One region of the Pseudomonas xantholysinigenes genome, then DNA from elsewhere that is predicted to be linked to it. Evidence: predicted binding sites of a transcription regulator. Region 1 holds the regulator's gene; each other region holds the start of a gene.
The links. The regulator sigma-54, encoded in region 1, starts transcription at its own class of promoters, with help from an activator protein. The targets are predictions, from matches to a motif close to ANTGGCATNNANNTTGCTNT.

Region 1 (10,129 bases):
CCGGCGGCATCTGAGCCCGGGCCGCCCAGGAGGCATGTCATGCAGCACTGGAAACGCACCACGCAAAATGCCAATCGCCTGTTCGAACAGGGCGAGCTGGTCGACGCCCGCGAGCACTACCTGCAAGCGCTGGCCTTGGCCCAGGTGTTGTTCGAGCGCTGGCATGACGTCGACGAAGCGGTGGCCGCACTGGTCGTCGCCCACCACAACCTGGCCGACCTGCACCTGCGCCTGAACCAACCCCACGAAAGCGCCGACTACCTGTGCGCCGCCCATCAGCGGCTATTGCAGGCCAGCCAGGACGCGCGTCTGCCCCAGGCGCTGCGTGACGCCGCGTTGCGCCACAGCGCGCGGACCTACACCGAGTTGCTGAGTTTCATCGCCGAATATGGCCAATACCCGCGTACCGAACGCCTGCTCAATCGCCAGGCGCCGGCGGCCAGCGAGCTGGCCGTGCACGCGGATATCACTGATCGCACACCTGCCTACGGAATCCACTGATATGCCGCATACCTTGCCTGCGTTGCCCTATGCCTACGATGCACTGGAACCGCACATCGACACCCAGACCATGGAGATCCACCACAGCAAGCACCACCAGACCTACATCAACAACCTCAATGCCGCCATCGATGGCACCGAGTGGGCCGAATGGCCTGTTGAGCAGTTGGTCGGCGCCGTCCGGCAGCTGCCCGAGAAGCTGCAGGGCGCGGTGATCAATCAAGGGGGCGGGCACGCCAACCACACCCTGTTCTGGACCGTGATGTCGCCCAAGGGCGGCGGCCAGCCCGAGGGCGAGGTAGCCAAGGCCATCGCTGCCCAGCTCGGCGGCTTCGAGGCCTTCAAGGAGGCGTTCACCAAGGCCGCGCTGAGCCGTTTCGGCAGCGGCTGGGCCTGGCTCAGCGTCACCCCGGACAAACACCTGGTGGTGGAGAGCAGTGGCAACCAGGACAGCCCGCTGATGCATGGCAACACCCCCATCCTCGGCCTGGACGTGTGGGAGCATGCCTACTACCTGAAGTACCAGAACCGTCGTCCGGAATACATCGGTGCCTTCTACAACGTGGTCGACTGGGCCGAAGTGGAACGTCGCTACCTTGAAGCCCTGAAGTGAGTCTGGCCGGCATGCGCTCCGAGGTGATGTCTGTCAGCAGTGTGCGCCTGTTCCGCCTGGCGCTGGGGACCTTGCTGTTGCTGGTCGGCACCGCGTTGCTGGTAGCGCGTGGCATCGCCTGGCTGGACCTGGAGCCGCGCATGCTGCGGGCCCTCGAAGGGGGCGCCTTGTGCGCGCTGGGGACGGCCTTGGGCGCGGTACCGGTGCTGGTGATCCGCAACATGCCGGTGGCGGTTGCCGACACCTTGCTCGGTTTTGGTGCCGGGGTGATGCTGGCGGCCACGGCGTTCTCGTTGATCATCCCGGGGCTGGATGCCGCGCAATCCATCGGCTTCAGCCCTTGGGGCGCCGGTGGCGTCATCAGCGCCGGTCTGCTGTTTGGCGCGCTGTGCCTGTTTCTGGTCGATCTCAAGGTCTCTGGCGCCTCGCCGGAGGCTTTGGTCGGCAACGATCAGCAGCCAGTGATCGCTGCACGGATCTGGTTGTTTGTGATCGCCATCATTGCCCACAACATCCCCGAAGGGATGGCCATCGGCGTGTCCGCAGGGGGCGGCATGCCCGATGCCGATAGCCTGGCCATGGGTATCGCGCTGCAGGATGTGCCGGAGGGGCTGGTGATCGCACTGGTGTTGGCCGGGGCGGGGATGCCGCGGTTCAAGGCGTTTCTGATCGACGCCGCGTCGGGGCTGGTCGAGCCGTTGGCCGCGGTGATCTGCGCCTGGTTGGTCAACATCGCCGAACTGCTGTTGCCGTTGGGTTTGGCCTGCGCGGCGGGAGCGATGCTGCTGGTGGTGACCCAGGAGATCATCCCCGAGTCACGCAGCAATGGGCATCACCGCCTGGCGAGCCTGGGGCTGTGTGTCGGGTTCTGCTTGATGATGGTGATGGATACGGCGATGTCCTGAGGCCACACGGCCCCTGTAGCCCCGGCAATCGCGCAGTTGTGCTGAAGTCCCGGGGCCGCTACGCAGCCCTTTCGCGACACAAGGCCGCTCCTACACGAAGCGCGCAGTTGCTTGCGGCGTTCACTCGCCTTCGTCGAAGAAGTTCTCGATCAACGCGACCAGTGCATCCATGGCTTCAGCGTCCTGCTCGCCCTCGGTGTGCAGGTGCACCGGCGTGCCCTTGCCGGCGGCGAGCATCATCACCGCCATGATGCTCTTGCCATCCACCAGCTTGTCCGGTGCGCGGCCCACCCGTACCTGGCAGGGGAAGCGTCCGGCCACGCCGACGAACTTGGCGGCTGCCCGGGCGTGCAGGCCCAGCTTGTTGATGATGGTGATTTCGCGGGCGGGCATCGTGGGGCGGATATCCTGTGGGCTAGAGGTCGCGGTGACGGACCTGGACGTTTTTCAGGGATTGCTGGAGCAACTGGCCAAGCCGCTCGGTGATGTAAACCGAACGGTGATGGCCGCCGGTGCAACCGATGGCGATGGTGACATAGGCGCGATTGCTGGCGGCGAAGCGCGGCAGCCACTTGAGCAGGTAGCTGGAGATATCCTGGAACATCTCCTCGACGTCCGGCTGGGCTGCCAGGTAGTCGATCACCGGCTGTTCGAGGCCGGAATGCTCGCGAAGTTCCGGCTTCCAGTACGGGTTGGGCAGGCAGCGCACGTCGAACACCAGGTCGGCGTCCACCGGCATGCCGCGCTTGAAACCGAACGACTCGACCAGGAAAGCGGTACCTGGCTCGGGTTGGTTGAGCAGGCGCAGCTTGATCGAATCGCGCAGCTGGTAGAGGTTCAGGCTGGTGGTGTCGATCTTGAGGTCGGCCAGGTCGGCGATCGGCCCCAACAGTTCGCTTTCGACGCGGATGGCTTCGGCCAGCGAGCGGCTGTCGTTGGTCAGCGGATGGCGCCGGCGGGTTTCCGAGAAGCGCTTGAGCAGGGTTTCTTCGTCGGCGTCCAGGTACAGCACATCACACTGGATGTGTCGTGCGCGCGCCTCTTGCAGCAGTTCCGGAAAACGCGACAGGTGGCTGGGCAGGTTGCGTGCGTCGATGGACACGGCGACCTTGGGCTGCAGCAGCTCGGTATTGATCAGGGCGTTTTCCGCCAACTGCGGCAACAGGCCCGCGGGCAGGTTGTCGATGCAGTAGTAGCCGTTGTCTTCCAGCACGTCGAGGGCGGTGCTCTTGCCGGAGCCGGAGCGGCCGCTGACGATGATCAGGCGCATGTTCAGTGCTCGTTCTGTACGTCCAGGACAACCTGGTACAGGGTCTCGCTGCTGTCGGCGGCACGCAGGCGATCGCGAACCTCCTTGCGATCGAGCATGCTGGCGATCTGGCGCAGCAGTTCCAGGTGCGCATCGGTGGCGGCTTCCGGGACCAGCAGGACGAACAGCAGGTCGACCGGGGCGCCGTCGATGGCATCGTAATCGATGGGGGCATCCAGGTGCAGCAGGGCGCTGACTGGCGCCACGCAACCTTCGAGCCGGCAGTGGGGAATGGCGATGCCATTGCCAAAACCGGTGGATCCCAGTTTCTCGCGAGCGATGAGCTTGTCGAAGACGTCCTGCATCTCCAGCTCGGGGACTTGCTCGGCGATCAGGTTGGCGACCTTTTCCAGGGCGCGCTTTTTACTGCCGCCCGGCACGTTCACGAGGGAACGGCCGGGGGTCAGGATGGTTTCAAGTCGGATCATGGATGAGGGGTATCAGCGGGCGGCCGCACCTTGCAGCAGGCTTTGCTGTTTTTCCTTGTGTTTTTTCAGTTGGCGGTCGAGCTTGTCAGCCAGGGCGTCGATCGCGGCATACATGTCTTGGTGTTCGGCATTGGCGACCACTTCGCCACCGGGAATCTGGAGTGTGGCTTCAATCTTCTGCTGCAGCTTCTCGACTTTCATGATCACCGTCGCGTTGGTGATCTTGTCGAAATGACCCTCCACGCGGGCGAGCTTCTCGAGCACGTAATCGCGCAGTGGCTGGGTGACTTCTACATGCTGTCCACTGATGTTGACTTGCATACAGCTTCTCCTTTGTTGCCCGTGCATAAAGAGGCAGGTCTTGCACCTGCCACTGAAACGCGGTGGCACATCCCGGGGCTACATCAGTCGCTTGCGCTCGCTCGAGGGGGCGATCCCCAACGACTCGCGGTACTTGGCGACGGTGCGACGGGCTACCTGGATGCCTTGTGCCTCCAGTAAACCAGCGATCTTGCTGTCACTCAATGGCTTTTTCTGATTTTCCGCCGCCACCAGTTTCTTGATGATCGCGCGAATCGCCGTGGACGAGCATTCGCCGCCTTCGGCGGTGCTCACATGGCTCGAGAAAAAGTATTTCAGTTCGTAGATGCCACGCGGGGTGTGCATGTATTTCTGCGTGGTCACCCGGGAAATGGTCGACTCGTGCATGCCTACCGCCTCGGCGATGTCGTGCAGCACCAGTGGCTTCATGGCCTCGTCGCCGTGGTCGAGGAAGCCGCGCTGGTGCTCGACGATCTGCGTCGCCACCTTCATCAGCGTTTCGTTGCGGCTCTGCAGGCTCTTGATGAACCAGCGCGCCTCCTGCAGCTGGTTGCGCATGAAGGTGTTGTCGGCGCTGGTGTCGGCGCGGCGCACGAAGCCGGCATACTGCGGGTTGACGCGCAGGCGCGGCACGGCCTCCTGGTTGAGCTCGACCAGCCAGCGTTCGCTGTCCTTGCGCACGATCACGTCGGGCACCACATACTCGGGCTCGCTGGACTCGATCTGTGAGCCGGGGCGCGGGTTCAGGGTCTGTACGAGCTCGATGACCTGGCGCAGCTCGTCTTCCTTGAGCTTCATGCGCCGCATCAGCTGGCTGTAGTCGCGGCTGCCGAGCAGGTCGATGAAGTCGGTGACCAGGCGCTGGGCCTCGCTCATCCACGGCGTCGAGGCCGGCAGTTGACGCAATTGCAGCAGCAGGCACTCACCCAAGGAGCGGGCGCCGATACCGGCGGGCTCGAACTGCTGGATGCGGTGCAGCACCGCCTCGACCTCGTCCAGCTCGATGTCGAGCTCTGGGTCGAAGCCTGCGCAGATCTCCTCGAGGGTGTCTTCCAGGTAGCCCTGTTCGTTGATGCTGTCGATCAGGGTGACCGCGATCAGGCGGTCGGTGTCGGACATCGGCGCCAGGTTGAGTTGCCAGAGCAGGTGGCTTTGCAGGCTCTCGCCCACCGAGGTGCGGGTGGTGAAGTCCCACTCGTCGTCATCGTTGCTGGGCAGGCTGCTGGCGCTGGTCTGGTAGATGTCTTCCCAGGCGGTGTCGACCGGCAGTTCGTTGGGAATGCGTTCGGCCCATTCGCCGTCTTCCTGGCTCTCGGCGTTGGCGCTCGGCTCCTGGAAGCTGTTGTCCTGGACTTCGGCGACCGGTTTGCTCTCGGCGTTGTCCGCCATCGGGTCGCTGTTGTCGAAATCGTCGCCGTCTTCCTGACGTTCGAGCATCGGATTGGATTCCAGCGCTTCCTGGATTTCCTGCTGGAGGTCCAGGGTGGAGAGCTGGAGCAGACGGATGGCCTGTTGCAACTGCGGGGTCATCGTCAGTTGCTGGCCCATTTTTAGGACGAGCGATGGTTTCATGGCAGGGGCTTAATACCTTGTTTGCCGGCGCGCATGCGCCATCCACTACACGTAGGGCGCGTGGGCGCCGAATTTAAGCAAGTTATATGCCTGAAATTGCAGCGTTTGCCTAGAGCACTGTAACAACTTAAGCCTCGATCAGGCTTGTGCGCCAGTGCTCCGGGCAGACCGGGGTCAGAGTCGGAACTCGTGCCCCAGGTACACTTCCTTGACCAGCTGGTTGGCCAGGATGGTCTCGGCATCGCCTTCGGCGATCAGTTGGCCATCGTTGACGATGTAGGCGGTCTCGCAGATGTCCAGGGTCTCGCGAACGTTGTGGTCGGTGATCAGTACACCGATGCCCTTGTTCTTGAGGTGGTGGATGATCTGCTTGATGTCGCCGACGGAGATCGGGTCGACACCGGCGAAGGGTTCGTCCAGCAGGATGAACTTGGGCGCGGTGGCCAGGGCACGGGCAATTTCGACCCGGCGGCGTTCACCACCGGACAGGCTCATGCCCAGGTTGTCGCGAATGTGGCTGATGTGGAATTCCTGCAGCAGGCTTTCCAGTTCCTTGCGCCGGCCCTCGCGGTCGAGGTCCTTGCGGGTCTCGAGGATCGCCATGATGTTGTCGGCCACCGACAGCTTGCGGAAGATCGAGGCTTCCTGCGGCAGATAGCCGATGCCGGCCTGTGCGCGGCCGTGCATGGGCTGGTGGCTGACGTCGAGGTTGTCGATCAGGACGCGGCCCTGATCGGCCTGGACCAGGCCGACGATCATGTAGAAGCAGGTGGTCTTGCCGGCGCCGTTGGGGCCGAGCAGGCCGACGATCTGGCCGCTGTCGATGGACAGGCTGACGTCGCGCACGACTTGCCGGCCTTTGTAGCTCTTGGCCAGGTGCTGGGCTTTGAGGGTTGCCATTTACTCGGCCTTTTTCTTCGGTTGAATGACCATGTCGATACGCTGACGCGGTGCAGTCACGTTGCCGCCACGACCGGCGGTCGCCACCTGGGACTTGGTGTTGTAGACGATCTTCTCGCCTTCGGTGGTGTTGCCTTCGTTCTCGACCTTGGCGCGGTCGGTCAGGATTACCGTGTCCTTCTGCGCCTGGTACTGGATGGTCACGGCCCAGCCTTTCATCTTGTCCGGCTTGGCGGCGCTCTGCTGCTGCTCGAAGTAGGCCAGGTTGCCCACCGAGGTGACCACGTCGATGTCGCCGTTGGCGGCACGGGTCATGGTCACGGTGTTGCCTTTGATCATCATCGAGCCTTGGGTGATGATCACGTCGCCGGTGTAGGTGGCAACGCCCTGTTTGTCGTCCAGGTGGGCGTTGTCCGCCTGGATGCGGATCGGCTGGTCACGGTCGTTCGGCAGGGCGAAGGCGCTCGCGCTTCCCAGTGCTACGCCCAGGCTGAGCAGAAGGGGGATGGTTTTAACGAGCCTCATACTGTCCTCTTACGTTAGAGAGCAGGTCCATCCTGCCTTCTTTCAAATACGCTTTCATTCCTTTGCCCGTAGTTGTGCCACCGGCGCCGTCGATTCTAACGGCTTGCTCGGTCTGCGCATATTGCTTCTGCGGGAACACGGTCATGCGTGTGCTGGTGATGATGGTTTCGCGTTGCTTCTCGTCGGTGCGCGCCACGCGCACATCGTCGATCAGTTCCACCTCGCTGCCGTCCGGGTTGACCTCGGCGCGCTTGCTCTGCACGTGCCACGGGTACTCGGTGCCACGGTACATGTGCAGGTCGGGCGTGGTCACCAGGGTGACCTCGCTGGCCTTCAGGTGCTCGACCTTGGCGGCGGTCATTTCGTACTGCAGCTTGCCATCGGGCAGGAACTGCAGGCTGTGGGCGTTGATGGCGTAGTAGTCGATGGCGCTTTCGTCGACCTGTGCCGTGGGCTGGTCGAGGAAGCTCTCGGGGCTGATGTTCCAGTAGCCGACCGCTGCCAGTACGGCGGCGATCACGCCAAGCAGCGCAAAATTGCGAACCTTCTTGCTGAACATGGGGGGCCTTACAGGTAGTTGGCGTTGGCAGCGTCCAGGGTGTCCTGGGCCTGCATGATCAGTTCGCAGAATTCGCGGGCGGCGCCTTCGCCGCCGCGTGCCTGCGTCACACCGTGGGCGTGCTGGCGCACGAACGGCGCGGCATTGTGCACGGCCATGCCCAGGCCCACGCGGCGGATGACCGGCAGGTCGGGCAGGTCGTCGCCCAGGTAGGCGACCTGTTCATAGCTTAGATTGAGTTCGGCGAGCAGGCCGTCGAGCACCACCAGTTTATCCTCGCGGCCCTGGAACAGGTGCGGGATGCCGAGGTTCTTGGCCCGGCGCTCGACCACTGGGGTCTTGCGCCCGCTGATGATCGCGGTGGTCACGCCCGAGGCCATGAGCATCTTGATGCCCTGGCCGTCGAGGGTGTTGAAGGTCTTGAACTCGCTGCCATCCTCGAGGAAATACAGGCGCCCGTCGGTGAGCACGCCATCGACGTCGAACACCGCCAGTTTGATGGCCTTGCCGCGTTGCATCAGGTCCTGGTTCATTTACATCACTCCGGCGCGCAGCAGGTCGTGCATGTTCAGGGCGCCGGTCGGGCGGTCGTCCTGATCGACGACCACCAGCGCGCTGATCTTGTGGTCTTCCATGATCTTCAGTGCCTCGGCGGCGAGCATCTCGGCGCGGGCGGTCTTGCCGTGCACGGTCATGACCTCGTCGATGAGCGTCTTGTGCACGTCGATGTTGCGATCCAGGCTGCGGCGCAGGTCGCCATCGGTGAACACGCCGGCCAGCTTGTCGTCGTTGCCCAGGACCACGGTCATGCCCAGGCCTTTGCGAGACATTTCCAGCAGCGCGTCCTTGAGCAGGGTGCCGGTCCTGACCACTGGCAATTCGTCGCCGGCGTGCATGACGTTTTCGACCTTCAGCAACAGGCGACGGCCCAGCGCGCCACCGGGGTGGGAGAACGCGAAGTCCTCGGCGGTGAAACCGCGAGCCTCGAGCAGGGCGATGGCCAGGGCATCGCCCAGTGCCAGCGCCGCGGTGGTCGAGGAGGTTGGCGCCAGGTTGAGCGGGCAGGCTTCCTGGGCGACGCTGGCGTCGAGGTTGACCTCGGCGGCCTGGGCCAGGGGCGAGTCCGGATTGCCGGTCAGGCTGATCATCTGGATGCCCAGGCGCTTGATCAGCGGCAGCAGGGTGACGATCTCGGCGGTGCTGCCGGAATTGGACAGGGCCAGAATGACATCGTCACGGGTGATCATGCCCATGTCGCCATGGCTGGCCTCGGCCGGATGCACGAAGAACGCCGGGGTGCCGGTGCTGGCCAGGGTGGCGGCAATCTTGTTGCCGATGTGCCCCGACTTGCCCATGCCCACCACCACGACCCGGCCCTTGCTGGCCAGGATCAGCTCGCAAGCTTTGACGAAATCGCCGTCGATGCGGGCCAGCAGGGCCTCCACGGCCTCGACTTCGAGGCGCAGGGTGCGCTGGGCGGATTGGATCAGCTCGCTGGATTGGGTCATGTCGGAACGCAATGCCTGATGAAAAGGCGGCGATTATAGCCGCAATGTGTGAAACGCTCATCCATCGAATGTCATATGTCTGTCGTGCCAGCCTGTCTATGCCCTGAACGAGTCGGGTGATGGCCTTGGGGCGGGCCTATCAGCGGTGCTATAGTTCGCCGCTATTCGGCCTGCCACAGGCGCGTGTGCCTTCCTGACGAAGGCCGGCGTCAACTAGGCGAGGCTGCACTAGCAAGGAGTCTAGATGAGTGTGGATAGCGCCTGTGCGGTCGAGTTGAAGGGCGTCACCTTCAAGCGCGGTTCGCGCAGCATTTTCAGCAACGTGGACATTCGTATTCCCCGCGGCAAGGTCACCGGCATCATGGGGCCTTCGGGGTGTGGCAAAACCACCCTGCTGCGCCTGATGGGCGCGCAGTTGCGCCCGTCCAGCGGTGAAGTCTGGGTCAACGGCCAGAACCTGCCGGCGCTTTCGCGCAGCGACCTGTTCGATGCGCGCAAGCAGATGGGCGTCCTGTTCCAGAGTGGTGCATTGTTCACCGACCTCGATGTCTTCGAGAACGTCGCCTTCCCCTTGCGCGTGCATACGCAGCTGTCGGACGAGATGATCCGCGACATCGTGCTCATGAAGCTGCAGGCCGTGGGCCTGCGTGGCGCCATCGACCTGATGCCCGACGAGCTGTCCGGTGGCATGAAGCGCCGCGTGGCATTGGCCCGGGCGATTGCGCTGGATCCGCAGATCCTCATGTATGACGAGCCGTTCGTCGGCCAGGACCCGATCGCCATGGGCGTGCTGGTGCGCCTGATCCGCCTGCTCAACGATGCCCTGGGCATCACCAGCATCGTGGTTTCCCACGACCTGGCGGAAACCGCCAGCATCGCCGACTACATCTATGTGGTGGGTGATGGCCAGGTGCTGGGGCAGGGCACGCCGGCCGAGCTGATGGGCTCGGACAACCCGCGCATCCGCCAGTTCATGAAGGGCGACCCG
Region 2 (10,129 bases), 2.5 Mb from region 1:
TCAGGCCGACCAGGCCGCAGATGATCAGTGCAACGCTGACCAGACGCACCAGGGCCATGGATTCGCCGAACAGGATGATCCCGGCGATGACGGTGCCGACCGCGCCGACGCCGGTCCAGATGGCGTAGGCGGTGCCCAGTGGCAGTTCTTTCATGGCCAGGCCCAGCAGGCCAAGGCTGATGACCATGGCGCCAACGGTGAGCACGGTAGGCAGGGGACGGGTGAAGCCGTCGGTGTACTTGAGGCCGACAGCCCAGCCGACTTCGAACAGGCCGGCGAAGAACAGGATGATCCAGGACATGGTGTGTCTCCATCATTGCAAAGATGGGGCCGTCCCCGGAGTGGTCACGCACAGCGTCGTGAGGTCGTCCTCACAGTGCGCACTATACTGCACATTTGTGGCAGGGGAGGCAAGCCTGGGGGATGAAGGGCGTGCTGCCGAGCGCTTCGCGGGTATACCCGCGAAGAGAATTACTCAATGCCTGACCGAGAGTGCCGGCCGTTCTGCCTCCGGCTCTTCCATGCGCCGGAACCAGGTCGACAGCAAGGCCCCGGAAATGTTGTGCCACACGCTGAACAACGCGCTGGGCACCGCCGCCAATGGCGAAAAATGCGCCGCCGCCAGCGCCGCGCCCAGTCCCGAGTTCTGCATGCCCACCTCCAGCGCCAGCGCCTTGCGCTGGGCCAGCGGCAGCTTGCACAGCTTACCGGTGAGGTAGCCCAGCAGGAAGCCGAAGCTGTTGTGCAGGATCACCACCGCCATGATCAACAGCCCGGACTCGGCGATCTTCGCCTGGCTGGCCGCGACCACGGCGCAGACGATCATCACGATGCTCACCACCGACACCAGCGGCAGTACCTGCACCGCCAGTTGCACCCGGGCACCGAGCAGGCGCTGGGCCAGCACGCCGAGCACGATCGGCAGCATCACCAGTTGCAGGATCGACCAGAACATGTCCATGAACGAGACCGGCAGCCAGGCCGAGGCCAGGAACCAGATCAGCGCCGGGGTCAGCAGCGGCGCGAGCAGGGTGGTCACCGCGGCGATCGCCACTGCCAGCGCCAGGTCGCCGCGGGACAGCCAGACCATCACGTTGGATGCCGTGCCGCTTGGGCAGCAGCCGACCAGGATCACCCCGACGGCGATCTCCGGCGGCAGCTGGAACAGCTGGCACAGCAGCCATGCCATGCCCGGCATGATCACGAAGTGCGCCACCACCCCCAGCGCCACGCGCCAGGGTTGGCGGGCGAGGGCGGCGAAGTCGTCGAGCTTGAGGGTCAGGCCCATGCCGAACATCACCAGGCCCAGCAAGGGCACGATGGCCACCTTGAGGGCGATGAACCATTGCGGCATGAGGAAGGCCAGGCAGGCGAACAGCAGCACCCACCAGGCGAAGGTGTTGCCGACGAAGCGGCTGAGGGCGGCGAGGGCACGCATGGGGCAGGTCCTTTTCTAATTATTCTTTCAGGGCCCATTCGCGGGTGAACCCGCTCCCACAGGGACCGCACCAATCCTGTGGGAGCGGGTTCACCCGCGAATGGGCCAGTGCCGACAGCCTCTGTGCGGCCGTCGGCAGCGGTATGGCAAGCGACTCAGACCCCTTGCGGGATCTCCTCGCCACCCAGCGCCTCGAACAGCACCGGCAGGAACTCGGTGAAGGTCATCATCATCAGGGTGAAGCTGGCGTCGAACTGTTGCTGGGCCTCGTCGCCGCCATCCTGTTCGGCCTGCTCCTGCAGCAGCTCCTCGAACTTCAGGCGCTTGATCACCATTTTGTCGTCGAGCACGAACGACAGCTTGTCCTGCCAGGCCAGGGCCAGCTGGGTGACCACCTTGCCGGTGCTCAGGTGCAGCTGGATTTCCTCGCTGGTCAGGTCCTGGCGCTTGCAACGCACGATGCCGCCGTCTTCGCCGGTGTCGCGCAGTTCACATTCGTCGAGGACATAGAAGCCCTCGGCGGCCTGTTGCGACTTGACCCAGTCGGTCATGGTCGCGCTCGGCGCGATCTTCACCGTGGCCGGGCGCACCGGCAGCGAGCCGATCACTTCGCGCAGGGTCGACAGCAGGTCCTCGGCGCGCTTGGCGCTGGCCGAGTTGACCAGGATCATGCCCAGGCGCGGGGCGATGGCGGCGAAGATCATCGAGCGGCGGATGAAGGCGCGCGGCAGGAACGCCTGGATGATCTCGTCCTTGATCTGGTCGCGCTCTTTCTTGTAGACCTTGCGCATCTGCTCGGTCTCGATTTCCTCGACCTTCTCCTTGACCGCATCATTGACCACGCTGCTGGGCAGGATGCGTTCTTCCTTGCGTGCGGCGATCAGCATGAACTCACCGCTGACATGGACCAGCGGTGCGTCGGCGCCCTTGCCGAACGGTGCGACGAACCCGTAGGTGGTCAGTTCCTGGCTGGCGCAGGGGCGGGCCGGCTTGCTGGCCAGGGCGGCTTCCAGCGCTTGCGCCTCGAACGGTACTTCCTGGGTCAGGCGATAGGACAGCAGGTTCTTGAACCACATGAGGGGGGATCTCTCCTTAATACATAAGGTGGGCATTATTCTCCGAGCGGCAGTGCTAGGCCAACCCTGTCATAGGGCCAGCAGCTTATAGAGAGGGGGAAACACCCGGCATTGCTAGGTCTTTGAAAGACCTGAGAATTTTTTTTGAAAAAGTTTAAAAAAGTGCTTGCCAGGGTGGCAGCCCCTCCGTAGAATGCGCGCCACACCGAGACGAAGGGTGATTAGCTCAGCCGGGAGAGCATCTGCCTTACAAGCAGAGGGTCGGCGGTTCGATCCCGTCATCACCCACCACTCGATGTATAGCGCGGCGGTAGTTCAGTCGGTTAGAATACCGGCCTGTCACGCCGGGGGTCGCGGGTTCGAGTCCCGTCCGCCGCGCCATATTTAGCTTCCAGGGTCCACTGAACACCCGGAAGCAACAGAGAAAGCGACCTTAGGGTCGCTTTTTTTGTTTCTCATCGAAAGAACCCAATCCTGTGGGAGCGGGCTTGTCGGAACGCGCACCGCCGCGAACACCGGCACGGCCGGTGTCAGGCACCGCAGCGCCTGCTTCGCGGGCTGTTGTTCAGGCCGGGCGTTCTTCCGCGCGCAACGTCAACACTTCATAGCCTGTTTTGGTCACCGCCACGGTGTGCTCCCATTGCGCCGACAGGCTGTGGTCGCGGGTGATCACTGTCCAGCCATCACGCAGGCCACGGGTACCGCGCCCGCCCTGGTTGATCATCGGCTCGATGGTGAACACCATGCCTGCTTGCAGTGGCAGGCCCATGCCCCGTTGCCCGTAATGCAGCACCTCCGGCGCTTCGTGCATCTGCGTGCCGATGCCGTGGCCGCAATATTCGCGCACCACGCTGTAGCCGGCCGCCTCGGCGTGGGCCTGGATGGCGTGGCCGATATCGCCGAGAGTGGCGCCGGGGCGGACCTGCTCGATGCCTTTCCATAATGCCGCGTAGGTGGTGTCGACCAGCCGCCGGGCTTCTTCGCTGACCTGGCCGATGCAGTACATCTTCGACGAATCGGCGATATAGCCGCCCTGTTCCAGGGTGATGTCGACATTGACGATGGAACCTTCGCCCAGCACTTCGTCGGCCTTGGGCATGCCGTGGCAGACCACATGGTCCACCGAAGTGTTCAGCGCATAGGGGAACCCGTACTGGCCCTTGCTTGCCGGGCGCGCCTTGAGGGTCTCGACGATGAAGGCTTCGGCGCGGTCGTTGATCTGCATCGTGGTCACGCCGGGGCGGATGAAACCGTCGAGGTCGGCGAACACCTGCGCCAGCAACTGGCCGGCGCGGCGCATCAGCGCCAGTTGCGCGGCGTCCTTGAGGATGGCCTGGCTCATTGCAGCAATTCCCTGAGGTTGGCCTGTTCCTGGCGCAATAGCTGGCGCAACAGTTCCTGGTAGGTGGCCTGGGGGTGCAACTCGGCGAGCATGCCGAGGCGGATCCAGTGTTCGGCCTGGGCGTTGATCGAGCGTGACAAGGCGGCGCTGGCCACGCGCAGGTCTTCGTGGAGGTCGTCGGCGATCTTGACGATACCCATGGTGCTTTAACCCTCTATATGAAACGTATGCGAATCATATAGCCGCGGCGCTGATCATGCCACACGCTGGTGCGCTGTTCCCTGCCGTGGTGCATGGCGAGCCCCCGGTAAGCCCGTGCTGCCGCGGATGCGGAGAGGGGGAAAGGTGGCCCAGGTTTTGCTGGGTCGTCCTGCATACGGGTCATCAACGTCGATGGCCCTCTCATCACGACGAAGGCGCCGTGTTGCCCTGCTTGCGATCAGCCAGCGGGAGCAGCCGGCGCCTTTGTCGTTTGTGCAGGAGAACGCCAATGAGCAGCAGCGAGGTGCGCAGTGTATGCCCGTATTGCGGGGTCGGGTGCGGTATCGTCATGAATGTCAGCGACGGCAAGGTAGTCAAGGTCAGCGGCGACAAACAGCACCCGAGCAATTTCGGTCGGCTGTGCACCAAGGGCCTGACTGCGCACATACCGCTGGGCAGCGGGCGCATGGGCCAGGCCTTCGTGCGCCGCGAGCGCAACCAGGAACCGGTGCGCACCCGCCTGGACCAGGCCATCGCCGAGGCGGCCGGGCGGTTGCGCGAGATCATCGATAGCCATGGCGCCGATGCCGTGGCGCTGTACGTCTCTGGGCAGATGTCGCTGGAGGCCCAGTACCTGGCCAACAAGCTGGCCAAGGGCTTCATCCGCACCCGCCATATCGAGTCCAACTCGCGGCTGTGCATGGCCAGCGCCGGCAGTGGCTACAAGCAGTCGCTGGGTGCCGACGGGCCCCCTGGCAGCTACCAGGATTTCGAGCGTGCCGAGGTGTTCCTGGTGATTGGCGCGAACATGGCCGACTGTCACCCGATTCTGTTCCTGCGCCTGCTCGACCGCCTCAAGGCCGGGGCCAAGCTGATCGTTGTCGATCCAAGGCGTAGCGCCACCGCCGACAAGGCCGACCTGTTCCTGCCGTTGCGTCCGGGCACTGACTTGGCGCTGCTCAACGGCCTGCTGCACCTGCTGCATGCCAATGGCCACAGCGACGCTGCTTTCATCGCCCGGCACACCGAAGGCTGGGACGCCATGCCGGCCTTTCTCGAGGACTATACCCCCGAGCGGGTTGCCGCCATCACCGGCCTGGACCCGGAGGCGATCCGCGAGGCCGCGCGGTTGATCGGCGAGGCCGGGGAGTGGATGAGCTGCTGGACCATGGGCCTGAACCAGAGCATCCATGGCACCTGGCACAGCAATGCCCTGTGCAACCTGCACCTGGCCACCGGCGCCATCTGCCGCCCCGGCAGTGGGCCGTTCTCGCTGACCGGCCAGCCCAACGCCATGGGCGGGCGCGAGATGGGCTACATGGGGCCAGGGTTGCCCGGCCAGCGCTCGGCCTTGGTGGCCGCCGACCGCGCCTTTGTCGAGCGGCAATGGCAACTGCCGCCCGGGGCCCTGCGCAGTGAGGGGGGCGAAGGCACGGTGGCGCTGTTCGAGCAGCTGAAACAAGGCGAGGTGAAAGCCTGCTGGATCATCTGCAGCAACCCGGTGGCCAGCGTCGCCAACCGCCAGCAGGTGATCGACGGGCTGCGCCAGGCGCAACTGGTGATCAGCCAGGACGCCTTCCTCGACACCGAGACCCACCGCTACGCCGACATTCTCTTGCCGGCGGCGCTGTGGGCCGAGGGTGACGGGGTAATGGTCAACAGCGAGCGCAACCTGACCCTGGCGCCCAAGGCGGTCGAGGCGCCCGGCGAGAGCCTCGAGGACTGGCGCCTGATTGCCCGGGTGGCCAGTGCCATGGGGTATGCCGAGGCGTTCGACTACCCCGATGCCGAGGCCGTGTTCGAGGAGATCCGCCGTTTCCACAATCCGGCCACCGGTTATGACCTGCGTGGCATCGACTATGCCGAACTGCGCCAGGGGCCACGGCAATGGCCGAGCGCGCCGGGGCAGCAGGGCGCGCGCAGCCCGCTGCGCTATGTCGGCGAGAGCGGGCTAGCCTTCCCCACGCCCAGCGGCAAGGCGCGGTTCTTCGCCCGGCCCTGGCTGCCGCCGGCGGAGTCGCCCGATGACGCCTTCCCCTTCGTGCTCAACACCGGCCGGGTGCAGCACCAATGGCACACCCTGACCAAGACCGGCAAGGTGGCGAGCCTGAACAAGCTCGAGCCAGGCCCGTTCGTCGAAATCCACCCCAGCGACGCGCTGCACCTGGGTATCCGCGACAAGGACGCGGTGGCGGTGCGTTCGCGCCGTGGCCGGGCGCAACTACCGGCGCGGCTCAGCGAACGGGTGCAGCCCGGCAACTGTTTCGTGCCCTTCCACTGGAACGACCTGTACGGCGAGGGCCTGGCCATCAATGCGCTGACCTGCGACGCGGTCGACCCGACCTCTTTGCAACCGGCCTTCAAGCATTGCGCCGTGGCCCTGGAACGGGTGGCCGGCGAACGTATCGAGGTCGTCGACCTGAACCACCTGGCGCCTGCGACCATGCCCAGCAGCGCCTTGGCTCCTCGGCATCGCGTGTTGTGGGCGTCGCAGACCGGCAATGGTGAAGGCCTGGCCGAGCGCTGCGCGCAACGTCTGGGCGAGGCGGGCCTGGCGGTGGAACTGAGCAGCATGGAGGCCATCCACCCGACGCAGTTGCAGGGCGCCGCCAGCGTGGTGCTGATCGCCAGTACCTTCGGCGATGGCGAGGCGCCGGACAGCGGCGTGGCGTTCTGGCAGGCGTTGCAGCAAGCGCAGGGCGTCAGCTGCGCCGCCGTGCCTTATGCGGTGCTGGCCCTGGGCGATTCGAGCTATGCGCAGTTCTGCGGTTTTGGCCGCAGGCTCGACCAGCGCCTGGCCGACCTTGGAGCCCGGCGCCTGTTGGCGCGAGTCGATTGCGAGCCCGACTGCGAAGCGGCATTCAGCGCCTGGCTCGATGCCTTGCTGCCTAAGCTGGGTGGCAAGGCGCTGGCGCCACCGACAGCGCGCGCCGGCAAGCCGCAACCCTGGCTGGCGCCTGTGCTGGAAAACCGTCTGCTCAGCGGCCCCGGTTCGAGCAAGGAAACTCGGCAACTGGTGTTCGACCTGCGTGGCAGCGGCCTGAGCTATCAGCCCGGCGACGCCCTGGGCGTATGGCCGCGCAATTGCCCGGCGCTGGTCGATGAACTGCTGGCGCTGATGGGGCTGGATGGCCTGGCTCCGGTCGAGCTGGACACCTTGCCGGCGATGCCATTGCGCACCGCACTGGAACGCCACCTGGACATCACCCAGGTGCGCCGCGCGCAGCTTGAGGTGTTCGCCGAGCAGGCCGAGGGCTTGCGGCGGCTGTTGCAGCCCGAGTGTGAAGCCGAGCTTGGCGACTGGTTGTGGGGGCGGCAGTTGGCCGATGTGCTGATGGCGTATCCCCAGCAACTGCCCATGGCCCGCTGGTTGTCATTGCTCAAGCCCTTGCAGCCGCGGCTGTATTCGATCAGTTCCAGTCCCTTGGCCCATCCCGACCAAGTGCATCTGACCGTTTCCACTGTGCGTTACGGCGTGCGCAAGGGGGTGTGTTCGACCTTCCTCGCCGACCGGGCGACGGCCCTGGAGGTGGCGATTTTCCCGCAGCCCTCGAAGCGCTTTCACCTGCCCGAAGATGACAGCACGCCGATCATCATGATTGGCCCGGGGACTGGCATCGCACCGTTTCGCGGTTTTCTCGAGGAGCGTGAACAACGGCGGGCAAAGGGCGGCAACTGGCTGTTCTTTGGCGAGCAGCATGGCGCCTGTGACTTCTACTACCGCGAACAGCTGCAGGCTTGGGCAGCCACCGGGCATCTGCGTCTGAGCACTGCGTTCTCCCGCGACCAGCCCGAAAAACTCTACGTGCAACAACGGCTGCTGGAGCACGGCGCCGAGCTGTGGCAGTGGCTCGAGGCGGGAGCGATCATCTATGTCTGCGGCGATGCCCGGCGCATGGCCAGGGATGTAGACGGCGCCTTGCGACAGCTGGTGGCCGAGCATGGCGGCATGACGGTCGCGGCAGCGCAGGCCTATGTCGAGGGGTTGGCGAAGAGCAAGCGCTATCGGCGCGATGTGTATTGAGCGCACCAGCCTGGTGAGCGCTGCACCAGGCTGGTTCAATTGTTGGGCCTTGTGTTGGATGCGTCATCAGCAAGGCCCCGCAGTGCACGACCTGGCGGGCAATTGGCACAGTCCCTGCTTTGATCCAGCTACAACAACCCCACCGATCAACGGCGATCGCCCAGGGGCCCCTGATGACACCTACAGGCAAAGGCGCCTGGAGCTTCGGCTCCAGGCGCCTTTTTGCGTTTTCCGTGAGCGAGGATCGGCTATGCAGGCAACAGCGAACGAGGCACAACGACCGCGACTGGTCATCGTCGGCAATGGCATGGTCGGCCATCACTGCGTCGAGCAACTGATCGCGCGCGGCGCCTTGCAGCGCTTCGAGTTGCATGTGTTCGGCGCCGAGCGCCAGCGCGCCTACGACCGCGTGCACCTGTCGGAGTATTTCACCGGCAGCTGCGCCGAGACCCTGGCGCTGTGCCCGCCGGGCTACTACGCCGACAACGGCGTGCACCTGCACCTGGGCGAGGCGGTGCTGGAGATCGATCGCCAGCGCCAGGAACTGGTTACCGCAGAAGGTCGCTACGCCTACGAGCAACTGGTCCTGGCCACCGGGTCCTATCCGTTCGTGCCGTCCATCGAGGGCTCCAGCGGCCATGCGCGTCTGGTCTATCGCACCCTCGATGATCTCGACGCGATCCGTGCCGCCGCCCGCGATGCCCGCCGTGGCGTGGTGGTGGGCGGGGGCTTGCTCGGCTTGGAGGCCGCCAACGCGCTCAAGTCATTGGGCCTGGACGCCCATGTGGTGGAGTTCGCCCCGCGGCTGATGCCGGTGCAGCTCGACAGTGAAGGCGGCGCTGCGTTGCGCGCGCGCATCGAGGCGCTGGGGGTTGGCGTGCACCTGGCGCGCGCCACCCAGTCGATCAGCGCGGGCGAGCATCACCGCTACCGAATGAACTTCGACGGCGGCGAGCACCTGGAAACCGACCTGGTGGTGTTTTCCGCCGGCATCCGCCCGCAAGACGCTCTCGGCCGCGCCTGCGGCCTGGAGATTGCCGCCCGTGGCGGCGTGGTGATCGACGACCACTGCCGCTCCAGCGACCCGCGGATCTTCGCCATCGGCGAATGCGCCGCGTGGAACGGCTGCGTGTTTGGCTTGGTCGCCCCGGGCTACGCCATGGCGCGCAACCTGGCGGCACTGTTGGTGGGCGAGGCGGCGAGCGGATTCAGCGGCGCCGACATGTCGACCAAGCTCAAGCTGCTGGGCGTCGATGTCGGCTCCATTGGCGATGCCCAGGGCGCCACGCCCGGGGCGCGCAGCTACCGCTTCATCGATGAGGCCACGGCCTCGTACCGGCGTTTGGTGGTGGATGCCAGCGGCACGCAGGTACTCGGCGCCGTGCTGGTGGGCGACAACAGCTACTACGACACCTTGCTGCAATACGCCCAGAACGGCATCAAGCTGCCGGCCGATCCGGCCACCTTGATCCTGCCGCAGGGGAGCGGCGCGCCGGCCCTGGGCGTCGATGCCCTGCCTGCCGGCGCGACCATCTGCTCGTGTCACAACGTCAGCAAGGGCGCGGTGTGCGCCGCCATCGACAGCGGCTGTGGCGACCTGGCCACGGTCAAGGCCTGCACCAAGGCCGCCAGCGGTTGCGGGGGCTGCGCGGCGCTGCTCAAGCAGGTGGTCGAGCACGAGCTGGGCGCCCGCGGCGTGAGCGTGGACAACAGCTTGTGCGAGCACTTCAGCTACACCCGCCAGGAGCTCTACGGCCTGGTGCGGGTCGAAGGCATCCGCAACTTCGCCGACCTGCTCGCCCGCCACGGCCAGGGCCATGTCGGCTGCGACATCTGCAAGCCGGCGGTGGGCAACATCCTCGCCTCGTGCTGGAACCAGCCGATCATGGACCCGGCCCTGGTGCCGCTGCAGGACACCAACGACACCTTCATGGCCAACATGCAAAAGAACGGCACCTACTCGGTGGTGCCACGCATTCCCGGCGGCGAGATCACCCCGGACAAGCTGATCGTGATCGGCCAGGTGGCGAAAAAGTACGACCTCTACA
Region 3 (10,129 bases), 580 kb from region 1:
TTCACTTCGATCTCGTAGCGGCCCTGGGTCTGGGTGGTCGCCAGATAATCCTCCACGGTGAATTCAAGAAACCCTTGAGTGACACCGATAAGCTGTTCAGGCAAGGTAAAAGTGTCCGCCAGCGTCTTGATGCCGGGTACCATCAGGCACAACGCGGCCAGGGAGCCGGTCAGCAGGCGCGTCAGTCGTCGGAAAAATGTCGTTTTCGTGTACATGGCGCTCAAAAAAGCAAAGCCCGTGCCGACTTGGTACGCAGGCAATCGTTGAAGGAGTCCGGCATGGCTGGAGTGATGGATTCGGTCAACCAGCGCACGCAGCTGGTGGGGCAGAATCGCCTGGAGCTACTGTTGTTTCGCCTCAATGGCGACCAGCTCTACGGCATCAATGTGTTCAAGGTCCGGGAGGTGCTGCAGTGCCCGGAACTGACCTTGCTGCCCAAGTCCCATCCGGTGGTGCGCGGGGTGGCCAACATTCGCGGGGCGACCATTCCTATCCTCGACCTGTCGATGGCCACCGGCCTTCCGCAGCTGAAGGAAGAAACGCGCAACAGCTTCGTGATCATCACCGAGTACAACACCAAGACCCAGGGCTTCCTGGTGCACTCGGTCGAGCGCATCGTCAACATGAACTGGGAAGAGATCCATCCGCCACCCAAGGGTACCGGGCGCGATCACTACCTGACCGCGGTCACCCGGGTCGACAACCGCATGGTCGAGATCATCGATGTGGAGAAGGTGCTGGCCGAGGTGGCGCCGTCGTCCGAGTCGGTGTCCGAGGGTGTGATCGATGCCGAGGTGCAGGACAAGGCGGTGATGCTGCGGGTGCTGACGGTCGATGATTCATCGGTGGCGCGCAAGCAGGTGAGCCGGTGCCTGCAGACCGTCGGCGTCGAGGTGGTGGCGCTCAATGACGGTCGCCAGGCCTTGGACTACCTGCGCAAGCTGGTGGACGAGGGCAAGCGTCCGGAGGAGGAATTCCTCATGATGATCTCGGATATTGAAATGCCGGAAATGGACGGCTATACCCTCACGGCGGAGATCCGCAGCGATCCACGCATGCAAAAGCTGCACATCTGCCTGCATACTTCGTTGTCTGGGGTATTCAACCAGGCGATGGTCAAGAAGGTCGGCGCCGACGACTTCCTGGCCAAGTTCAAGCCGGACGATCTCGCCCAGCGCGTGGTCGATCGGATCAAGGCGAGTCATTGAAACGGCCGGGGTTCGCCCCGGCGCACGCGGTTTATAAGAAAGAGGCGGCAGCATTGTCTACGGGTAATTTGGATTTCGAACAGTTCCGGGTCTTCCTGGAGAAAGCCTGTGGCATCCTGCTGGGCGAGAATAAGCAGTACCTGGTCTCCAGCCGTCTCAACAAGCTGATGGAGCAGCAGGGCATCAAGTCGCTGGGCGAGCTGGTGCAGCGCATCCAGACCCAGCCACGCGGTGGCTTGCGCGAGCAGGTGGTCGATGCCATGACCACCAACGAGACGCTGTGGTTTCGCGACACCTACCCGTTCGAGGTGCTCAAGAACAAGGTGATCCCGGAGTTCATCAAGAACAATCCCGGCCAGCGCCTGCGCATCTGGTCGGCGGCCTGTTCGTCCGGGCAGGAGCCGTACTCCATCTCCATGGCCATCGACGAGTTCGAACGCACCAACCTGGGCCAGTTGAAGATGGGCGCGCAGATCGTCGCCACCGACCTGTCCGGTGCCATGCTCAACAACTGCAAGACCGGCGAGTACGACAGCCTGGCCATTGCCCGCGGGCTGTCCCAGGAGCGTCTGCAGCGCTACTTCGATACCAAGGGGCCGGGGCGCTGGGCGATCAAGCCGCCGATTCGCAGCCGTGTCGAGTTTCGCTCCTACAACCTGCTCGACAGCTACGCGCCGCTGGGCAAGTTCGACATCGTGTTCTGCCGCAACGTGCTGATCTACTTCTCGGCCCAGGTCAAGAAGGACATCCTCATGCGTATCCATGGCACGCTCAAGCCCGGTGGCTATCTGTTCCTGGGCGCCTCCGAGGCGCTCAATGGCCTGCCGGACCACTACCAGATGGTGCAGTGCAGCCCAGGGATCATCTACCAGGCCAAGTGAGGCGGGTGGCAGGCGGCAACGAAAGGCCGGCATCGCGAGATGCCGGCCTTTTTCATGCCTGCGCGCTGCGGGTTCAAACATCCGCCGTCAATATTTTGTTTTGCCGCCCTGGCATCCGTTCGATTGCCGCCTGGCGGCTGCAAAGCGGAAGCACTTTGCCGCTTTTCTGGCAGCGGTGGCTCATCGTTGCTGATGCAAACCCCGAGTTCAAAGGCTTTGATCGGGTTGGCACAGCCCTTGCTATAGCTCAGACAACGCAACGCTGGTCAACCTTCGAAGGTTCCCCGACATGAGCATCAGCTTCGACAAGGCCCTTGGCATCCACGAAAAGGCATTGGGCTTCCGCGCCCAGCGCGCCGAGGTGCTGGCCAACAACATCGCCAACGCCGACACGCCGAACTACAAGGCGCGCGACATGGACTTCTCGTCAGTGCTCGCCGCCGAGTCCGACAAGCAGCAGAGCGGGCGTATCGCCCTGGATCGCACCAACAGCCGTCACATCGAGGCAGAAGGCCTGGCAATGATGGACGACACGTTGAAGTACCGCACGCCGATGCAGCCGTCGATCGACCAGAACACCGTGGACGCGCAGATCGAGCAATCGAACTACACGGAAAACGCCGTTGGCTTCCAGGCCAGCTTCACCTTGCTCAACAGTAAATTCAAAGGGCTGGTATCGGCCCTGCGCGGAGAGTGACCATGTCCCTTGCCAGTGTCTTCAATATCGCCGGTAGCGGCATGAGCGCGCAGAACACGCGCCTGAACACCGTCGCCTCGAACATCGCCAACGCCGAGACCGTCTCGTCGAGCATCGACCAGACCTACCGCGCCCGCCACCCGGTGTTCGCCACCACCTTCCAGCAGGCCCAGGCCGGCGCCGGCCAGTCGCTGTTCGAGGATCAGGGCGAGGCGGGGCAGGGGGTGCAGGTCAAGGGCATCATCGAGGACCAGAGCAACCTCGAGGCGCGCTACGAGCCGAACCACCCGGCGGCGAACAAGGACGGCTACGTCTACTACCCGAACGTCAACGTGGTCGAGGAGATGGCCGACATGATCTCCGCCAGCCGCGCGTTCCAGACCAACGCCGAGCTGATGAACACCGCCAAGAACATGATGCAGAAAGTGCTGACCCTGGGTCAGTAAGCAGGGAGCCGAAATGACTACCACCAATACCGATAACCAGGTCGGCAGCGGCTACCTGGAGTCGCTGCAAAAACCTGCCAGCAAGAACAACGGCAGCACCGGCCAGGCCGGCAGCGCGCTGGGCAAGGATGCGTTCCTGCAGTTGCTGGTGACGCAGATGAAGAACCAGAACCCGCTCGATCCCCAGGACAACGGCGAGTTCGTCGCGCAGCTGGCCCAGTTCAGCAGCCTCGAGGGCATCCAGTCGCTGAAGGAGTCGGTCGACGGCATCCTCACCGGCATCGGCTCGTCCCAGGCGCTGCAGGCCACCTCGCTGGTCGGTCGCTCGGTGATCGTGGCAAGCGACAAAGCGGTGGTCGATACCACCAAGAGCTTCAATGGCCAGGTCGTGGTGCCCTCGAACATCACCGAGGGCAAGGTCACCATCAAGGACAAGGACGGCAACGTGGTCAAGACCATTGGCCTGGGTGCGCAGAAGGCCGGTACCGCCGACTTCATCTGGGACGGCAAGAACGAGAAGGGTGAGGCGGTCGACCCGGGTACCTACACCTTCAGTGCCGAGACCAAGGTCGATGGCAAGGCCAAGACGCTGGCCACGCTGCTGCCGGCCAAGGTCAACAGCGTCAGCTTCCAGAACGGCAGCGAGATGATGCTCGACCTGGCCGGTATCGGCAAAGTCGGCATCTCCAAAGTCACCACCATCGGAATTTAACGCCGCAGAAACGGCACAAGGAGCGAGTAAATGTCTTTCAATATCGGCCTTAGCGGTCTCTATGCGGCGAACAAGGCTCTGAACGTTACCGGCAACAACATTGCCAACGTCGCCACCACCGGTTTCAAATCGTCCCGTGCCGAATTCGGCGACCAGTACTCGCAGTCCATCCGCGGCACTGCCGGCGGCAAGACCCAGGTTGGCAGCGGTGTGAAGACCATGGCGGTCTCGCAGATGTTCAACCCGGGCAACATCAACGGTACCGGCCAGGCGCTGGACATGGCCATCGACGGCAACGGTTTCTTCGCCCTGAACGACAACGGCTCGCGCATCTACACCCGTGCCGGCGCCTTCTACAGCGACAAGGAAGGCTACGTGGTCAACGCCAGTGGCGCCAACCTGCAGGGCTATCCGGTGGATGACAACGGCAAGGTCATTCCGGGCGCGCTGACCGACCTGAAGATCGACACCTCGAACCTGGCGCCGAAGCCGACCGGTCGGATCAATGAGACCGTCAACCTGAACTCCAGCGACAATGCGCCATCGGTTTCGCCGTTCGACCCGGCCACCGTCGGTAGCTACAACTACAAGTTCAACACCCCGGTGTACGACAGCCAGGGCAACGAGCACCAGATGAACCAGTACTTCGTCAAGGAAGCTGGCACCAATACCTGGAGCATGTACACCACCATCGATGGTCGTAACCCGGCCGATCCGACCCTGGCCACGCCGCTGAAGAACACCCTGCCATTCACCACTGCGGGCAAACTGAACACCGCGGCCATGACCTCCGGTACGGTCACGGGTGGCCTGACCATTGCTCCCGACAAGACCTTCACGCTCGACGCCTGGATTCCAGCCGAGAAGAATGCCGCAGGCAACTGGGTAAGCAACGGCGCGGTGATGCGCCCAGGTGGCGTGGCCCTGGACATGCTGGCCACCACGCAATACAACGCGGCCTCGGCCACTACCGCCAAGGATCAGGACGGCTATGCCACTGGTGAGCTGGCCGGCCTGACCGTCGATCAGAGCGGCAACATGTTCGCCAACTTCACCAACGGTCAGAACAAGGTCATCGGCCAGGTGGCGATTGCCAACTTCGCCAACTTGCAAGGCTTGACGCCAGTCGGCGGCACTGCCTGGAAAGAGTCCTACGCTTCGGGCGTACCGATCATCGGCGAGCCGGACACCGGCACCCTGGGTCGTATCGCCGGCAGCTCCCTGGAAGACTCCAACGTCGACCTGACCGGCGAGCTGGTCAACCTGATCAAGGCGCAGAGCAACTACCAAGCCAACGCCAAGACCATTTCCACCGAAAGCACCATCATGCAGACCATCATCCAGATGACCTGATGAGCGTGGCGTGATCGAGCCCCTGCCTGCAGGGGCTTTTTCACGTCTGGCAGAGGAGGTTGATGCCGTGAACAAGTCGATGTTCGTGGTGGCGGGCGCGTTGTTGATCGCCCTGTCGCTGCAGGCCGCGCCAGCGCCCTGGTACCAATGGCAGAGCCTGGCGACCGGGCGCTACATGTGCTCGGCCACCGATCCGGGTGAGGGGTGGAAGCGCCATTCCGGGCCCTACAACAATGGCGCCTGCCGCGCTGACTGACGCCGCGGTTGCCGCTGGCGGCAAGGATTCGCCGACAAACTGACGCTCGTGCCCGTCATCGTGCCTGAAAGCCCCGTGTTAAAGGGCTTTGTCAGTTTGGTTCGATAATTGCTTCATCCTTGCCAACGACAGCGCGGCAAGGTTCGCGTAGAGGAGATGCTGTGGACAAGATGCTTTATGTGGCCATGACCGGCGCCAGCCAGAACGCGCTGGCGCAGAAGGCCCATGCCAACAACCTGGCGAACGTTTCCACCAATGGGTTCCAGCGCGACCTGGAACAGGCGCGTTCGATGCCGGTGTTCGGCGACAGCTTTCCGGCGCGTGCCTTTGCCATGACCGAGCGCCCGGCCACCGATTTCAGCGAGGGTGCACTGGTCGAGACCGGTCGTCCGCTGGACGTGGCGGTGTCCGGCAAGGGCTTCATCGCCGTGCAGGCCCCCGATGGCAGTGAAGCCTACGTGCGCACCGGCAGCCTGAATATCGATGCCCTGGGCGTGCTGCGCGCCGGCAACGGCATGCCGGTGATCGGCAATGGCGGGCCGATCGCCATTCCGCCGGAGCAGCAGGTCGAGGTGGGCGACGACGGCACCATCAGCATTCGCGCCATGGGCGAGGACCCGCGAGTGATGGCCGAGGTCGACCGCATCAAGCTGGTCAACCCCGACATCAAGGGCCTGACCAAGGGGCCGGACGGCATGATCCACACCAGCAATGGCCAGCCGGCCGATGCCGACGTCAATGTCCGCGTGGTCTCGGGCTTCCTTGAGTCGAGCAACGTCAATGCCGTCGAGGAAATGACCTCGGTGCTGGCGTTGTCCCGTCAGTTCGAACTGCACGTCAAGATGATGAACGCGGCCAAGGAAGGCGATGAAGCCATGGCCCGTGTCTTGCAAATCGGCTAATCACATTTGAACGGGTGCCGAAAAACAGGCGCACGAGGAGAACACTAAATGCTTCCAGCTCTTTGGGTCGCGAAAACCGGCCTGTCCGCCCAGGACACCAACCTGGCCGTCATCTCCAACAACCTGGCGAACGTCTCGACCACCGGCTTCAAGCGGGATCGCGCCGAGTTCCAGGACCTGCTGTACCAGATCAAGCGCCAGCCTGGCGCCCAGTCGACCCAGGACAGCGAACTGCCTTCGGGCCTGCAGGTCGGTACCGGTGTGCGTATCGTCGGCACCCAGAAAAGCTTCGTCGCCGGCAGCCTGCAGACCACCGAGAACCCGCTGGACATGGCCGTCAACGGTCGCGGTTTCTTCCAGATCCTGCAGCCGGACGGCACCGTGAGCTACACCCGTGACGGTACCTTCCACCTGAACTCCGACGGCCAGATCGTCACCGCCAACGGCTTCGCCCTGGAACCGGCCATCGTCGTGCCGCCAGATGCGCAGACCTTCACCGTCGGCAAGGACGGCACCGTGTCGATCACCACCGTGGGTAACCCGGCGGCGCAGATTATCGGCAACATCCAGACCGCCGACTTCATCAACCCGGCCGGCTTGCAGGCCATCGGTGGCAACCTGTTCCTGGAAACCGCGGCCAGCGGTGCGCCGCAGGTCGGCACCCCGGGCCTGAACGGCTTTGGCACCACCGAGCAGCAGACCCTGGAAGCCTCCAATGTCAGCACCGTCGAGGAGCTGGTGAACATGATCACCACCCAACGCGCCTACGAGATGAACTCCAAGGTCATCTCCACCGCCGACAAGATGCTGTCGTTCGTCACCCAGCAGCTGTAAGCCCTGGCGGCTCGCCTGGCGCGGGCCGCTGACCATGCGCTCGTTGTTGCAGCGCCTGTTTCACCGTGAGGTAAGTGTCATGATGCGTTCGTTGTCCGTATTCGCCCTGGGGGGGGTGGTGTTGTTGGCCGGTTGCGTCGCGCCGACGCCCAAGCCCAACGACCCGTACTATGCGCCGGTGCTGCCGCGCACCCCGCTGCCGGCGGCGGCCAACAACGGCTCGATTTACCAGGCCGGCTTCGAGCAGAGCCTGTACACCGACCGCAAGGCGTTCCGCGTCGGCGACATCATCACCATCACCCTCAACGAGCGCACCTCGGCAAGCAAGAACGCCGGCTCGCAGATCCAGAAGAACAGCAAGGCCAACCTTGGTCTGACTTCGCTGTTCGGTACCGTGCCCAACACCAACAATCCGTTGGGCAGTGGCGACCTGACCCTGGACGCCGGCTACAGCGGTGATCGCACCACCAAGGGCGACAGCAAGGCCACCCAGGGCAACACCCTGACTGGCTCGATCACCGTCACCGTCGCCGAGGTGCTGCCCAACGGCATCATCGCCGTGCGCGGCGAGAAGTGGATGACCCTGAACACCGGTGAAGAGCTGGTGCGCATCGCCGGCCTGGTACGCGCCGACGACATCGCCACCGACAACACCGTGCCGTCCACCCGCGTGGCCGATGCGCGCATCACCTATTCGGGCACCGGCTCGTTCGCCGATGCCAGCCAGCCTGGTTGGCTGGACCGTTTCTTCATCAGCCCGCTCTGGCCTTTCTGAGTACGGATGACCATGTTCAACGCTAGGCGGTTGATTGCCGCGACCCTGCTCCTGTCCTGCGCGTTCGGTGCCCATGCCGAGCGCCTGAAGGATATCGCCAGCATTTCCGGCGTGCGCGCCAACCAGCTGATCGGCTACGGCCTGGTCGTGGGCCTCAATGGCACGGGTGACCAGACTACCCAGACGCCGTTCACCCTGCAGACCTTCAACAACATGCTCTCGCAGTTTGGTATCAAGGTGCCGGCAGGCTCGGGCAACGTGCAGTTGAAGAACGTCGCCGCGGTGTCGGTGCACGCCGACCTGCCGCCTTTCGCCAAGCCTGGCCAGGTGGTCGATATCACCGTGTCGTCCATCGGCAACTCCAAGAGCCTGCGCGGCGGCAGCTTGCTGATGACGCCGCTCAAGGGCATCGACGGCAACGTCTACGCCATTGCCCAGGGCAACCTGGTGGTGGGGGGCTTCGATGCCGAAGGTCGCGATGGCTCGAAGATCACCGTCAACGTTCCGTCGGCCGGTCGCATTCCCGGTGGCGCCTCTGTCGAGCGCGCGGTGCCGAGCGGCTTCAATCAGGGCAACAGCCTGACCCTGAACCTCAATCGCCCGGACTTCACCACCGCCAAGCGCATCGTCGACAAGGTCAACGAACTGCTTGGCCCAGGTGTCGCCCAGGCGGTCGATGGCGGCTCGGTGCGGGTAACGGCGCCGATGGACCCAAGCCAGCGCGTCGACTACCTGTCGATCCTGGAGAACCTCGAGATCGATCCGGGCCAGGCGGTGGCCAAGGTCATCATCAACTCGCGCACCGGTACCATCGTCATCGGCCAGAACGTCAAGGTGTCGCCGGCGGCAGTGACCCACGGCAGCCTGACCGTGACCATCACCGAAGACCCGATCGTCAGCCAGCCGGGGCCGTTCTCCAATGGCCAGACCGCGGTGGTGCCGCGTTCGCGGGTCAATGCCGAGCAGGAAGCCAAGCCGATGTTCAAGTTCGGCCCGGGCACCACGCTGGATGAGATCGTCCGCGCGGTGAACCAGGTCGGCGCGGCGCCCAGCGACCTGATGGCGATCCTCGAAGCCCTGAAGCAGGCCGGCGCGTTGCAAGCCGACCTGATCGTGATCTGAGGCCGCCTGGGATGAATCCGAAGAGCCTGATTTCCAGCCCCGCCGACAGTGGCGCCTTCACCGATCTCAATCGCTTGAGCTCGCTCAAGCATGGTGATCGTGACGGCGAGGGCAACATTCGCAAGGTGGCCCAGGAATTCGAATCGTTGTTCGTCAGCGAGATGCTCAAGGCCTCGCGCAAGGCCAGTGACGTGCTGGCCGACGAAGAAAACCCGATGAACAGCGACACCACCAAGCAGTACCGCGACATGTACGACCAGCAGCTGGCGGTGAGCATGTCCCGCGAGGGCGGCGGTATCGGTCTGCAGGACGTGCTGGTGCGTCAGCTGAGCAAGAGCAAGGGTGGCGGCGTCAACAACAGCCCGTTCCCGCGTATCGACGGCCCGGCGCCGGCACTATGGGGTGGTGGTCGCGTGGCCCAGCCGGTGCGCGGCGAGCAGGCCGCGGCCGGGCGCAACGATGTGGCGGCGCTCAACTCGCGGCGCCTGGCCTTGCCGGGCAAGCTCACCGATCGCCTGCTGGCCGGTATCGTGCCGTCGGCGGCGGGCGCCAATGGCGATGCCGCCTTGCCCCAGCGCAGCGGGCCGTCGCTGGCCGGTGTCGCCCGGGGCGACTGGCAGCCCGCGCAGACCTACGCCGCGCCACAGGCGCGCGAAGGCATGCGTATTCTCGGCCGGGCCGTGGCCCAGCCGCCGCTGGCGCCGAACAAGGCGTTCAGTGACAGCGACGCGTTCGTTGCCACCATGCTGCCGATGGCCGAGCAGGCGGCCAAGCGCATCGGCATCGACCCACGCTACCTGGTAGCCCAGGCGGCGCTGGAAACCGGTTGGGGCAAGTCGGTCATGCGCAACCCCGATGGCAGCAGCAGCCACAACCTGTTCGGCATCAAGGCCACCGGCAACTGGCAGGGCGGCGAGGCGAGGGCGATCACCAGCGAGTTCCG

Region 2: the regulator sigma-54 is predicted to act here: its motif matches at 8,183-8,202, upstream of nirB (nitrite reductase large subunit NirB).
Region 3: the regulator sigma-54 is predicted to act here: its motif matches at 2,314-2,333, upstream of flgB (flagellar basal body rod protein FlgB).

What each region holds. Positions count from the first base shown of each region.
Region 1 covers NZ_CP077095.1:4,475,426-4,485,554, reverse strand. Annotated here, with positions in the region: gene HU772_RS20085 (class II fumarate hydratase) at 1-14, shown strand, start outside; gene HU772_RS20080 (DUF2753 family protein) at 40-501, shown strand; gene HU772_RS20075 (superoxide dismutase) at 503-1,114, shown strand; gene HU772_RS20070 (ZIP family metal transporter) at 1,126-2,019, shown strand; gene HU772_RS20065 (HPr family phosphocarrier protein) at 2,140-2,412, opposite strand; gene rapZ (RNase adapter RapZ) at 2,435-3,289, opposite strand; gene ptsN (PTS IIA-like nitrogen regulatory protein PtsN) at 3,292-3,756, opposite strand; gene hpf (ribosome hibernation-promoting factor, HPF/YfiA family) at 3,769-4,077, opposite strand; gene HU772_RS20045 (RNA polymerase factor sigma-54) at 4,156-5,649, opposite strand; gene lptB (LPS export ABC transporter ATP-binding protein) at 5,824-6,549, opposite strand; gene lptA (lipopolysaccharide transport periplasmic protein LptA) at 6,550-7,074, opposite strand; gene lptC (LPS export ABC transporter periplasmic protein LptC) at 7,061-7,633, opposite strand; gene HU772_RS20025 (KdsC family phosphatase) at 7,642-8,166, opposite strand; gene HU772_RS20020 (KpsF/GutQ family sugar-phosphate isomerase) at 8,167-9,141, opposite strand; gene HU772_RS20015 (ATP-binding cassette domain-containing protein) at 9,386-10,129, shown strand, end outside.
Region 2 covers NZ_CP077095.1:1,399,604-1,409,732, forward strand. Annotated here, with positions in the region: gene sugE (quaternary ammonium compound efflux SMR transporter SugE) at 1-301, opposite strand, end outside; gene HU772_RS06410 (bile acid:sodium symporter family protein) at 476-1,438, opposite strand; gene rdgC (recombination-associated protein RdgC) at 1,594-2,514, opposite strand; tRNA gene HU772_RS06420 (tRNA-Val) at 2,730-2,805, shown strand; tRNA gene HU772_RS06425 (tRNA-Asp) at 2,819-2,895, shown strand; gene map (type I methionyl aminopeptidase) at 3,080-3,856, opposite strand; gene HU772_RS06435 (ParD-like family protein) at 3,853-4,056, opposite strand; gene HU772_RS06440 (bifunctional nitrate reductase/sulfite reductase flavoprotein subunit alpha) at 4,347-8,081, shown strand; gene nirB (nitrite reductase large subunit NirB) at 8,332-10,129, shown strand, end outside.
Region 3 covers NZ_CP077095.1:3,897,816-3,907,944, reverse strand. Annotated here, with positions in the region: gene flgA (flagellar basal body P-ring formation chaperone FlgA) at 1-215, opposite strand, end outside; gene HU772_RS17330 (chemotaxis protein CheV) at 279-1,208, shown strand; gene cheR (protein-glutamate O-methyltransferase CheR) at 1,262-2,089, shown strand; gene flgB (flagellar basal body rod protein FlgB) at 2,379-2,786, shown strand; gene flgC (flagellar basal body rod protein FlgC) at 2,789-3,232, shown strand; gene flgD (flagellar hook assembly protein FlgD) at 3,246-3,944, shown strand; gene flgE (flagellar hook protein FlgE) at 3,975-5,297, shown strand; gene HU772_RS17300 (hypothetical protein) at 5,365-5,553, shown strand; gene flgF (flagellar basal-body rod protein FlgF) at 5,715-6,455, shown strand; gene flgG (flagellar basal-body rod protein FlgG) at 6,504-7,289, shown strand; gene flgH (flagellar basal body L-ring protein FlgH) at 7,369-8,064, shown strand; gene HU772_RS17280 (flagellar basal body P-ring protein FlgI) at 8,077-9,186, shown strand; gene flgJ (flagellar assembly peptidoglycan hydrolase FlgJ) at 9,198-10,129, shown strand, end outside.